DNA from 3 places in the Herminiimonas glaciei genome. Region 1 is predicted to be linked to each of the others. Evidence: predicted binding sites of a transcription regulator. Region 1 holds the regulator's gene; each other region holds the start of a gene.
What was found. The regulator FliA, encoded in region 1, starts transcription of late flagellar genes. The targets are predictions, from matches to a motif close to CTAAAGTTTNNNNNNNNNNNGCCGNTA.
Positions count from the first base shown of each region.

Region 1 (3,278 bases):
TTGAGGATGTCGCGCGCGATGCTGGTCATGCGGGCTTTCTCGCGTTTGACGACGGCTTCATTTGCGCGTTGTGCCGGTGTAGGCATCGGCAAAGGCAGGATGGGGGCGTTTTGGCTGACCGGGTCCTTGATGGCTTCAGTCTTCGCCGCTACACCGCCGAAAGCGATGCCGAGCGAACTGGAAAGGATGCGGTACTTGCCTTCGTTGACGGATGAAATCGCGTACATGACGACGAAGAAGGCGAAAAGGAGCGTGATGAAGTCGGCGTAAGACACCAGCCAACGTTCATGGTTTTCATGCTCTTCTTCGTATTTTTTTCTACGTGCCATGGTGGATCATTCTGCCGACGCTGTGGGCCAGCTAACTTACATCGTGTAGACGTTCATCCGCTCTTCGATCAAGCGCGGATTGTCACCAGCTGCAATACCGGCAAATGCATCTGCCAGCATTTCACGTTTGAAGATGTCACGACTGACCAGCGCTTTGAGTTTGCTGGAGATAGGCAGGAATACCAGGTTGGCAAAACCGACACCGTAAATTGTTGCGACAAATGCCACTGCAATACCGCTACCGAGGCGACTAGGGTCGGACAGGTTTTCCATCACGTGGATCAAACCCAATACCGCACCCAGGATACCGATGGTCGGTGCATAGCCACCCGCCGCTTCCCATATTTTGATGGCCAGGCGTTGACGCGTTTCGTATGCACCTATTTCCAGGTCCAGCACGTCACGCAATTTGGTCGGATCAACACCGTCGACGATCAGGCGCAAACCGTGTGCGATGAATGGATCGCGTACATCCTTGATGACCCGTTCCAGGCTCAGCAAGCCTTCGCGCCGCGCAATAACACTCCAGGCGGTAATGTCCTTGATCAGGGCCGGATAATCATCTTCCTTCGGCATGAAGACCTGGCCCGACATTTTGAGGCCCTGCACGAAGTTGCGCCAGCCGCTTTGCAGCAGGACCGCGCCTATGGTACCGACGACGACGATGATGAAAGCAGCAGGTTGTACCAGCGAACCCAATGCTCCGCCTTCGAGCAATTGCCCGAGGAGTATCCCGCCCAGCGCCAGTGCTATACCAACTAAGCTACCCCAGTCCACGCTTTCTCCCTTAAGTTCGCACGCATCCTGGCGATAGCCTGGCTATGCAATTGCGATACGCGTGATTCGGTGACTCCCATGACGGCGCCAATTTCCTTCAAGTTCATTTCCTGCTCATAGTACAAACCCATGAGGATTTTTTCACGCTCCGGCAACGCCTGGATCGCTTCAATCACGGCTGCGCGGAAGCCGGTATTCATCAGGTTCTGCAGCGGATCCGGTGACTCGTCCGTGCAATAGCGGTCGAGAAAGTGTTCGTTGTCTTCGCTATCGTGGAAATCTTCGTAGTAAACCAGTTGGTGGCCACCACCATCACTCAGCAAATCCTGATAGTCGGCCAGCGACAGCTTGAGCTGTTTCGCCACTTCGCTTTCATTCGGCGGACGTCCAAGGCGCTGCTGCAAGGTGTTCATTGCCACCTCGATCTTGCGCATGTTTTGACGCATGCTGCGCGGCATCCAGTCGCTGCTGCGCAATTCGTCCAGCATCGCACCACGTATGCGTTGCACTGCATAGGTTTCAAACTGCGCACCATGCGTTTCTTCGTAGCGGCTCACTGCATCCAGCAAACCTATCATGCCGGCTTGAATCAAATCATCGACTTCTACGCTAGGCGGCAGCTTGGCTTTCATCTGGTGCGCCAGCTTCTTGACGAGCGGCGCATGCTCACCTACCAGATGATTTTTGTCCGATTTTCCGGCCGCTGTATACATATGTGAATCAGGCTCCAAACTTGGCGCCGTGGGCGGGCAAGGCAAAACGTTCAGCCAGGCCGCGGAAGGCAACCGAAGCACCCGCCAGCGGGAAAGCGTCGATCACTGCCCGGCCCAGCCGTGCAGCACGTGTCAGATGATCGTCCCGCGGCACGAAGCCGACGGAATGTAATTGCAAGGCCAGATAACGACTGGCGGCTTGCGCCATGTTTTGATAAACCACTGCTGCTTCCTGTTCGTCGGCACCTGTCACCAGGATGCCGAAAGGACGGCGACCCAATTGCGCGTTTAATCTTTTAATCAGTGCGTAGGCTTTCTTGATCGAGGCTGCACCCGGTGCAACCTGCACAATGATTTCACCATTGGCCATCGCCGGGATCGCGAAGTTGTCATCCGCATCCAGTTCAGCGTCGACCATCAACACATCGGATTGCGCTGCCAGCACGCCAAAGGCATTCGACAGGCGACGTTGCTGATGCCGGTCACCATCAGCCGCATGCAGCGAACCACGCGTCAGCGAAGCAAGGCCAAAGCCCTGCGGCATTGCATGCACAACCTGGTTCAATGCACGTTCCTGACGGGCGACGTCCAGCAGCGTGGCCTGCAAGTCCACACCCATGCGCTGGCTGATGCCATCGTTGGAGGCGCAGGCGTCGAGCAATACGACATCGCTACCGCTTAAGGCCAGTGAGGCGCTCAGATTGACCAGCATCGCGCTTTTATCCGTGACTGACGTCGCCGATAAAAAGGTAAAAATGCGCGGCTTCGGTCCTGCGAGCATACGCCGCAAACCTTCTGCCTGATCACATTCGAAACTAGCCAAGAATCACCTCACGCAAACTCTTATCGTTCATTCCACGTACCGTATTTGCCATCACGGCCGGTATCTCCGCATCACCCAATTGGAACGGCGCTGTTTCGCGCTTGAGTTTAAATGCACGGTCAACCAGGTACTGCTGGTTGGCAACGTGCAGGTCTTCCGGCACGCGTTGTCCGTTCGCGACGTAGTATAAGTTCAATTTCTGTCTAATGACTACATCTAGTGCACTGCCAATGGTTGCAGCTTCATCGAGTTTGGTCAATATGCAGCCGGCCAGGCCGTCACCCATGTAGGAACGCACCACTTCATTCAGTGTTTCACCGGTCGAGGTCGCATTCAGGCACAGCAGGCGCTTGACCTGGTCACCGGCACCGGTCAGCATCGCGATCTGGTCCGCCACCATCTGGTCACGCTGGCTGACGCCGACGGTATCAATCAGGACAGTATGCTTGCCTTTTAGCTCATCCAGCGCGATGCGCAGGTCGGCTTCATCCTTGACCGAATGCACCATGACGCCGAGGATTTTGCCGTAAATGCGCAATTGTTCGTAGCCACCGATACGGTAGCCGTCGGTGGTGATCAGCGCCAGTTTGCTGGGGCCATGGCGCATCACGCAGCGGGCCGCCAGTTTGGCTGTCG
Region 1 covers NZ_JBHTBU010000001.1:758,792-762,069, reverse strand. Annotated here, with positions in the region: gene motD (flagellar motor protein MotD) at 1-329, opposite strand, end outside; gene ACFQPC_RS03365 (flagellar motor protein) at 366-1,106, opposite strand; gene ACFQPC_RS03360 (RNA polymerase sigma factor FliA) at 1,088-1,819, opposite strand; gene ACFQPC_RS03355 (MinD/ParA family ATP-binding protein) at 1,827-2,642, opposite strand; gene flhF (flagellar biosynthesis protein FlhF) at 2,635-3,278, opposite strand, start outside.

Region 2 (3,278 bases), 770 kb from region 1:
GTTTCAACAGTGCGCCTTCGGACGCACTATTGGTTTGTAGTTCGCGTGTTTTATTACCGACCAGGCTGACCAGCTGGCTGTATGCGCTGTTATAGCTGGCGGTACCGCCTTGCAGTACGTTCTTGGTCTGCAGTTCGCCCAGCGCCAGCATATTGCGATTGTCGCCGTCGCCATTCGTATTGGCACTAATGGTAAATTTGTCGCCATTCGCCGGCGCACCGCTGATCTTGATTTCGGCACCGCCGAAGCTGATCACAGAGCCTGCGGTATAGGTAACCGGTGTACCGGCCGGGAATGTCGTCGGTACGCCATTGGTGGTGACTGTCACCGGCATGCCGGCCGGGAAACCGGTCAGCGTATTGGCTGCCGAATCGTAGGTCAGCGTGACAGGCGTCGTCACTGCCGAACCATTAAAAGCGGAAGTGATGTTGCCCGCACTGATCGCACCAGTACCGGTATTCGTGCTCGGTGCACCGGTACGGATAGGCGTGGCCGCGGCGATCTCTTTCACATCCTTGATCAATACATTCAGACCGGATGCGCCATTGACAGTCGGCCGGATGAGGAACTCATCACCTGAAGCCATGGCGCCCGAGGTGGCACTGAAATCCACACCATCGATCGTACCGGTCGGGAAAGCTGCACCGGAATACATCGATGCATTGTCCGACAAACGCGTCACCTTGTAATTGGTGCCGTCGTATGACAGGCGGTAATCGCTGGTGGTCAGGGCATCGACATTACTGATGCTGGCACCGATCTGGGCATTGCCGGTATTTTTGGTGCTGCCGGTCACCGCAGGCGAAGCAAGGCTAAAGAAATCACCGCCGAGATTGCCATTCTGATCCTGTCCCAGCTTGTGTTGGGCATTGAAGGTAGCGGCCAGGCCAAGTGCAATACGTCCCAGCGCATTCTGTATCGGATCCAGCGACTGGCTGCGATACTCAAACAAACCACCCAGGTTGCCGCCGGTCAGCGAATTTTCCGGAATGGTGTAGGTATTACCGTTGGATACATAGCCGACTTCGAGACGTCCCGGATCAGTAGGCGACGTAACTGTGACCAAATCATAATTGCTGTTACCGACCACCAGTGGCTGTCCATTACCGATAAACACGTTGTAGTCACCGGCTTGCTGAACGATGGAAACCTTGGTTTGCTTGGCCAGCTCCGCCACCAGCAGGTCGCGCTGATCGAGCAAGTCATTTGGCGGTTGTCCACCGCTGTTTTGCGCCTTGGCGATCGCATCGTTGAGCTGTGCGATTTGCTTGGCATAGGCATTGATATTGGTGACCGCGCCGGTTATTTCGTTGTTGACACCTGCCCGCATGCTGCTTAATTGCCCATCCATGCTCTGGAAACGCGAAACCAGGGCTTCTGCACCGGATAACATGGCCTGGCGCGACGAAGCACTGCCCGGATTACTCACCAGGTCCTGGATACCTTTAAAGAAACTCTGGATAACCGGTGCCAGGCCAACAGAAGAATCGGCCAACATATTGTTGACCTTATTCATCTGCGCGTAATAGGTATCGAGCTGGCTGGTACTGGACTGTGCAGCGACCACTTGCGCGGCAAGGAAGTCATTAAAAATACGTTTGACGCTGTCTACATTGGTACCGTTACCGATGTAGCCACCGCCGGTCAGATTTTGTCCGCCCAGCGAGGACTGGATTACCAGCTGACGGCTGTAGCCTGGCGTCTTTTCATTGGCAATATTGTGTCCGGTCGTGGCGACACCTGCCTGCGCTGCGGCGAGTCCTGATTTGGCAATGCTGAGTAAGTTGGACATAATTTATTTTCTGACTCTATGTTCGTGTGTACGGCACATCGATGAAAAACTTGAGCCGCCGGTCATGCCGAAAACACAAAATTCTTGTGCTTTCCATAAAACCAGGCGTGATCAGGCCGACAAGTTGCGATTGATGATATTGGTCAGCTTGGTGGCGTAATTCGGATCAGTTGCATACCCGGCGCGCTGCAAGCCCTGGGCAAAACCTTTGGCATCGCTGGCGTTGGCCAGCACTTTTTCGTAACGCGGATTGTTGCGCATCAATTGCGCGTAATCACGGAAAGAGTCGGCATAACTATCGTAAGCGCGGAATTTCTCCACCCGTTTTTGCGCGACGCCATCAACGTATTCGGTAGTCACCGCATCCACGGTTTTACCCTTCCAGCCCGGGCCGGCCTTGATGCCGAACAGATTATTACTGCTGCTACCGTCGGCCGTCCGCATGACGCGCTTGCCCCAGCCGCTTTCCAATGCCGCCTGGCCCATCATGAACTTGGCGGGGATGCCGGTGGTACGGCTCGCCTCTTCCGCATGTGCGGCTACCTTGTCCTGGAAGGCCTGTACATGCGCCGGTTTGCTGGTAGCCGATGCGACTGCTGCAGAACCGCCGGCCTGCGCCGCATGGGCCGCATTAGAGCGCTGGTGTGCCAGTGCATTACGTTCAGCCATATTGCGCAGGATTTCAGCGCGCAGATTCGAGGTATCCGACAATTCCTTGCCTGCATCGGCACCATCCGGCGTCACTGCCGTCGCCATCTGGTTACTGGACAGTTGGCGTATCAATACATCGGCCAGGCCGACGCCGCGGCTCGCCATATTCTGGCTCAGCTGCTGATCCAGCATCGAGGTGTACATCTTGGTCTGCTGGTTGTCGAGGATGCCATCCTGTGGCGAGGCCTCGCGCATGCTCTTCATGATCATATTCATGAAGAGTGCTTCGAATTGCTTGGCTGCCGCCTTGAGTGAATCAGGCGAATTTTGCCGCGCAGATTGTTTGAGCGATTCAAGGCCTTTGGCATCAATCGCCAGGCTGCTGTTCGAATTGTCTGCAGGCGTAATCATATTCAGCTTAGATAATTTCCAATTCTGCGCGCAAGGAACCCGACGCCTTCATTGCTTGCAGGATGGCCAGCAAATCTTGCGGCGTCGCACCGATCGAATTGAGGGCTTTGACTACGTCAGCCAATGAAGCGGAGTTTTTCAGCAAGATGACCTTGCCCGGATCTTTATTGATTTCAATTTGCGACTGTTGCGCCACCACGGTCTGGCCACCGGAGAACGGTGCCGGCTGGCTGATCACCGGTTGTGTATTAATCACCACCGACAAATTGCCATGCGATACCGCACAGGTATCCAGCGTCACTGCCTGGTTCATCACGACCGAACCGGTACGGGCATTCAGGATCACCTTGGCGCTGACTTGGGCCGGTGTGACATTAATGCTTTCCAGCGCTCCGAGGAAGCTCACGCGTTCATCATTGCTAAT
Region 2 covers NZ_JBHTBU010000001.1:1,532,972-1,536,249, forward strand. Annotated here, with positions in the region: gene flgK (flagellar hook-associated protein FlgK) at 1-1,792, opposite strand, end outside; gene flgJ (flagellar assembly peptidoglycan hydrolase FlgJ) at 1,904-2,854, opposite strand; gene ACFQPC_RS06830 (flagellar basal body P-ring protein FlgI) at 2,862-3,278, opposite strand, start outside.
Region 2: flgK (flagellar hook-associated protein FlgK) is a predicted target of FliA. The motif match lies at 1,821-1,847, and genes of this name have one in related genera.

Region 3 (3,278 bases), 750 kb from region 1:
ATTCATCGATCGCCTTGCAGACATTGCCAACACTACCGGCAACTATCACCAGCAAATTGACAGGTATTCCAAGGAAATCACGCAAACGGCGGATATCAATAAACTCAGCAAAATCCTCGACGAAGTCAAACGCGAAACACGCATTGCACAGACGGAAGCACTGCGTTCACGCGACATCGTGCTCGCGGCCCGCAAGGATGTCGAAGATGCGGAAGCACGCATCCATAACCTGGAACAGCAACTGGAGCAAATGAGCGAACTGGTACGCGAAGATCAACTGACCGGCAGCCTGAATCGGCGCGGCCTGGATGATGTACTGGAACGCGAAATAGCGCGCGCCGACCGTCGCGCGTCGCCACTCTGTATCGCGATGCTGGATCTCGACGATTTCAAGAAAATCAACGACAAGTACGGCCACATAGCCGGGGATGAAGCGTTGATCCACCTGGTACGCGTCATCAAGGATACCCTGCGCACCATGGATGTCATTGCCCGCTTCGGCGGCGAAGAATTCCTGATCGTCCTGCCCGATACGCCGCTGGATGAAGCCATACAAACCATCACACGCCTGCAACGCGAGCTGACCAAGCAGATTTTTATGCATAACCACACCCGCCTGCTGATGACTTTCAGTGCCGGCGTTGCGCTGCGCAAAGAACAGGAAGACCAGGCGGCAATGATCAAACGTGCGGATATTGCCCTCTACGAAGCTAAAAAAGCCGGCAAGAATCGCGTCATTCCAGCCCAATAAACCAAATCAAAGGCTGTCATTACCGCCTTTGATGAGGGATTTCAGCAGAAAAGTCTGGTTCAAGGCCTGGTTCGACATCGCTTTTCCGCTATCTTTTTGTTATCCCTACCCTTTTCCCTGAAATTTTTTCGTTTATTTTTTGCGACAGCCAACAGCGCCTGGCAACTAAATAGTGTCACTTTTACCAACTCTCCACACGACAGGAAATTGGAAAAGTTAAGGGTAAATTCGCTTTTTATTTGTTTTAAATCTCACATTATTTTCTTAAAGATTTTCCAGATAGCAACCGACAAAGGACATATCTGGCTGCAGTTCGGGCGAGACCGGGAAAAAATTAGTTTCAGTCCATCACTAAACTTTTCCCGGAACCGTCCGATAAAACTTACAACGACGCTGCATATGCAATAAATCGCACGGCAGACGTTGAAGTGCTTCAGTCGGACTTCCATCGGACTACAACAGGAGAATTAACATGGCCGCAGTCATTAATACCAACATCTCGTCGCTGAATTCACAACGCAACCTGACCGCATCGCAATCTTCCCTCGCTACTTCGCTGCAACGCCTGTCGTCAGGTCTGCGCATCAACAGCGCAAAAGATGATGCTGCAGGCTTGGCAATTTCTGATCGTATGACCAGCCAGATCAACGGCTTGAACCAGGCAGCACGTAATGCCAACGACGGCATCTCGATGACGCAAACAGCTGAGGGTGGCCTGGCAACAGCAACCGACCTGCTGCAACGTATGCGTACCCTGGCAGTTCAATCTGCCAACGGCACCAACTCCGCATCTGACCGCGCTTCGCTGCAAGAAGAAGTCGGCCAACTGCAACAAGAGTTGAACCGTGTTGCTAACACAACCCAGTTCAACGGCCAAAACGTTCTGGACGGCTCGCTGAGCAACGCTCAATTCCAGGTTGGTGCTAATGCTAACCAAACGATCAACTTCTCGATCGGCAACACCCAAGCATCCGCTATCGGTAACAATGCTGTTAAATCCAACGGTACCAGCACTACTGCTGCTGCAAGTACAGCCGCTGGCGTAATCCAGAAAAACACGACCGCTGCTCAAACCTTCACTGTTCAAGGTAACGGCACAACATCGACATACGCAGCTGCTCTGGGTGCCAGCGCTTTTGATATCGCTAAAGGTATCAATGCTGCATCCGGCTCGACCGGCGTAACAGCTACTGCAACCACAACAGCGACACTGGCTAACTTCACAGCTGGCAGCCAATCGTTCACGATCCAGGGTGCACCAAAAGCTGACGGTTCAGCCAACCCAGTAACAGTAACCGCTACCATGGCTACTGCAACTGACGTCGGCGGCCTGGCTGCTGCGATCAATGCTCAATCTGGCGTAACCGGCATCAATGCAATTGCTGATACCTCGACAGGCAAAATCGCGCTGAGCCAAGCGCAAGGTTATGACATCGGCGTGACCAACAACCTGCTTGCAAACAACTCGACAACACTGGCTGGTCCTACCGGCACAGGCGTAGCACTGGTACGTGGTGCATTGAATGCTGCAGCAGTAGGCGACTCGGCAACTGTTGGCGGCTCGCTGGCATTCAACTCGGCAGGCTCGTTCACAGTTGGCACATCGGCTGCAGGCACAGTATTGACAACAGCTGCTAACTCGAGCGCACTGTCGTCGGTTGCCAGCATCGATATCACCAAACTGACCAACGGCATCCCAAGCGGCGCTAACGATGCATTGCAAGTCATTGACTCTGCTCTGGCAAACATCAGCTCTTCCCGCGCTTCGCTGGGTGCGTTGCAAAACCGTTTCACATCAGTTGTTTCTTCGCTCAGCACCACCAGCGAAAACTTGAGCGCAGCTCGCAGCCGTATCCTGGATGCTGACTTCGCTTCGGAAACAGCTAACCTGACACGTGGTCAAATCTTGCAACAAGCTGGTACCGCAATGTTGGCACAAGCGAACTCGCTGCCTAACGGCGTGCTCGCCCTGCTCCGTGGCTAATCCTAGCCTCTCAGCAGCGTAGTAAGAAATGAATCCCCGGCTGCATTTTCGTAGCCGGGGATTCGTTACAACAGGAGTCAATTATGGATATCGGACAAATTGCTAGCAGCGCCAAGGCAGGAACACGAATCGATCCGCAACCGCTGCCCGTAAATAGCAGCACGGCAAGTCCTGCCGCCAAGGGTGCCTCTGCCCCCGTACTCACTACCGGAGCTGTTCAGCAACCGGATGCCGCCAGTGCGCAAAGCCAGGTCGGTCAAGCACTACAAAGCATCAACAAAGCACTGCAAGGCCTTTCTTCCAACCTGGAATTCACTGTCGACACAGACAGCAATCGCACCATCGTCAAAGTCGTAGATCAGCAGACGAAGGAAGTGATACGTCAGATGCCGTCTCTCGAAGCGATTGAAATTTCCAAAGCATTGGATAAATTGCAAGGTTTGTTGGTGAAGCAAAAAGCATAAATTGCATCAAACAGACGGGTAATTCGCCCTCTAACCTTGGCCTTACCCCCGTCTGCCTTCCTATATATTGTGGTTTTTC
Region 3 covers NZ_JBHTBU010000001.1:1,511,264-1,514,541, forward strand. Annotated here, with positions in the region: gene ACFQPC_RS06700 (GGDEF domain-containing protein) at 1-751, shown strand, start outside; gene ACFQPC_RS06705 (flagellin N-terminal helical domain-containing protein) at 1,224-2,735, shown strand; gene ACFQPC_RS06710 (flagellar protein FlaG) at 2,819-3,199, shown strand.
Region 3: ACFQPC_RS06705 (flagellin N-terminal helical domain-containing protein) is a predicted target of FliA. The motif match lies at 1,103-1,129, and genes of this name have one in related genera.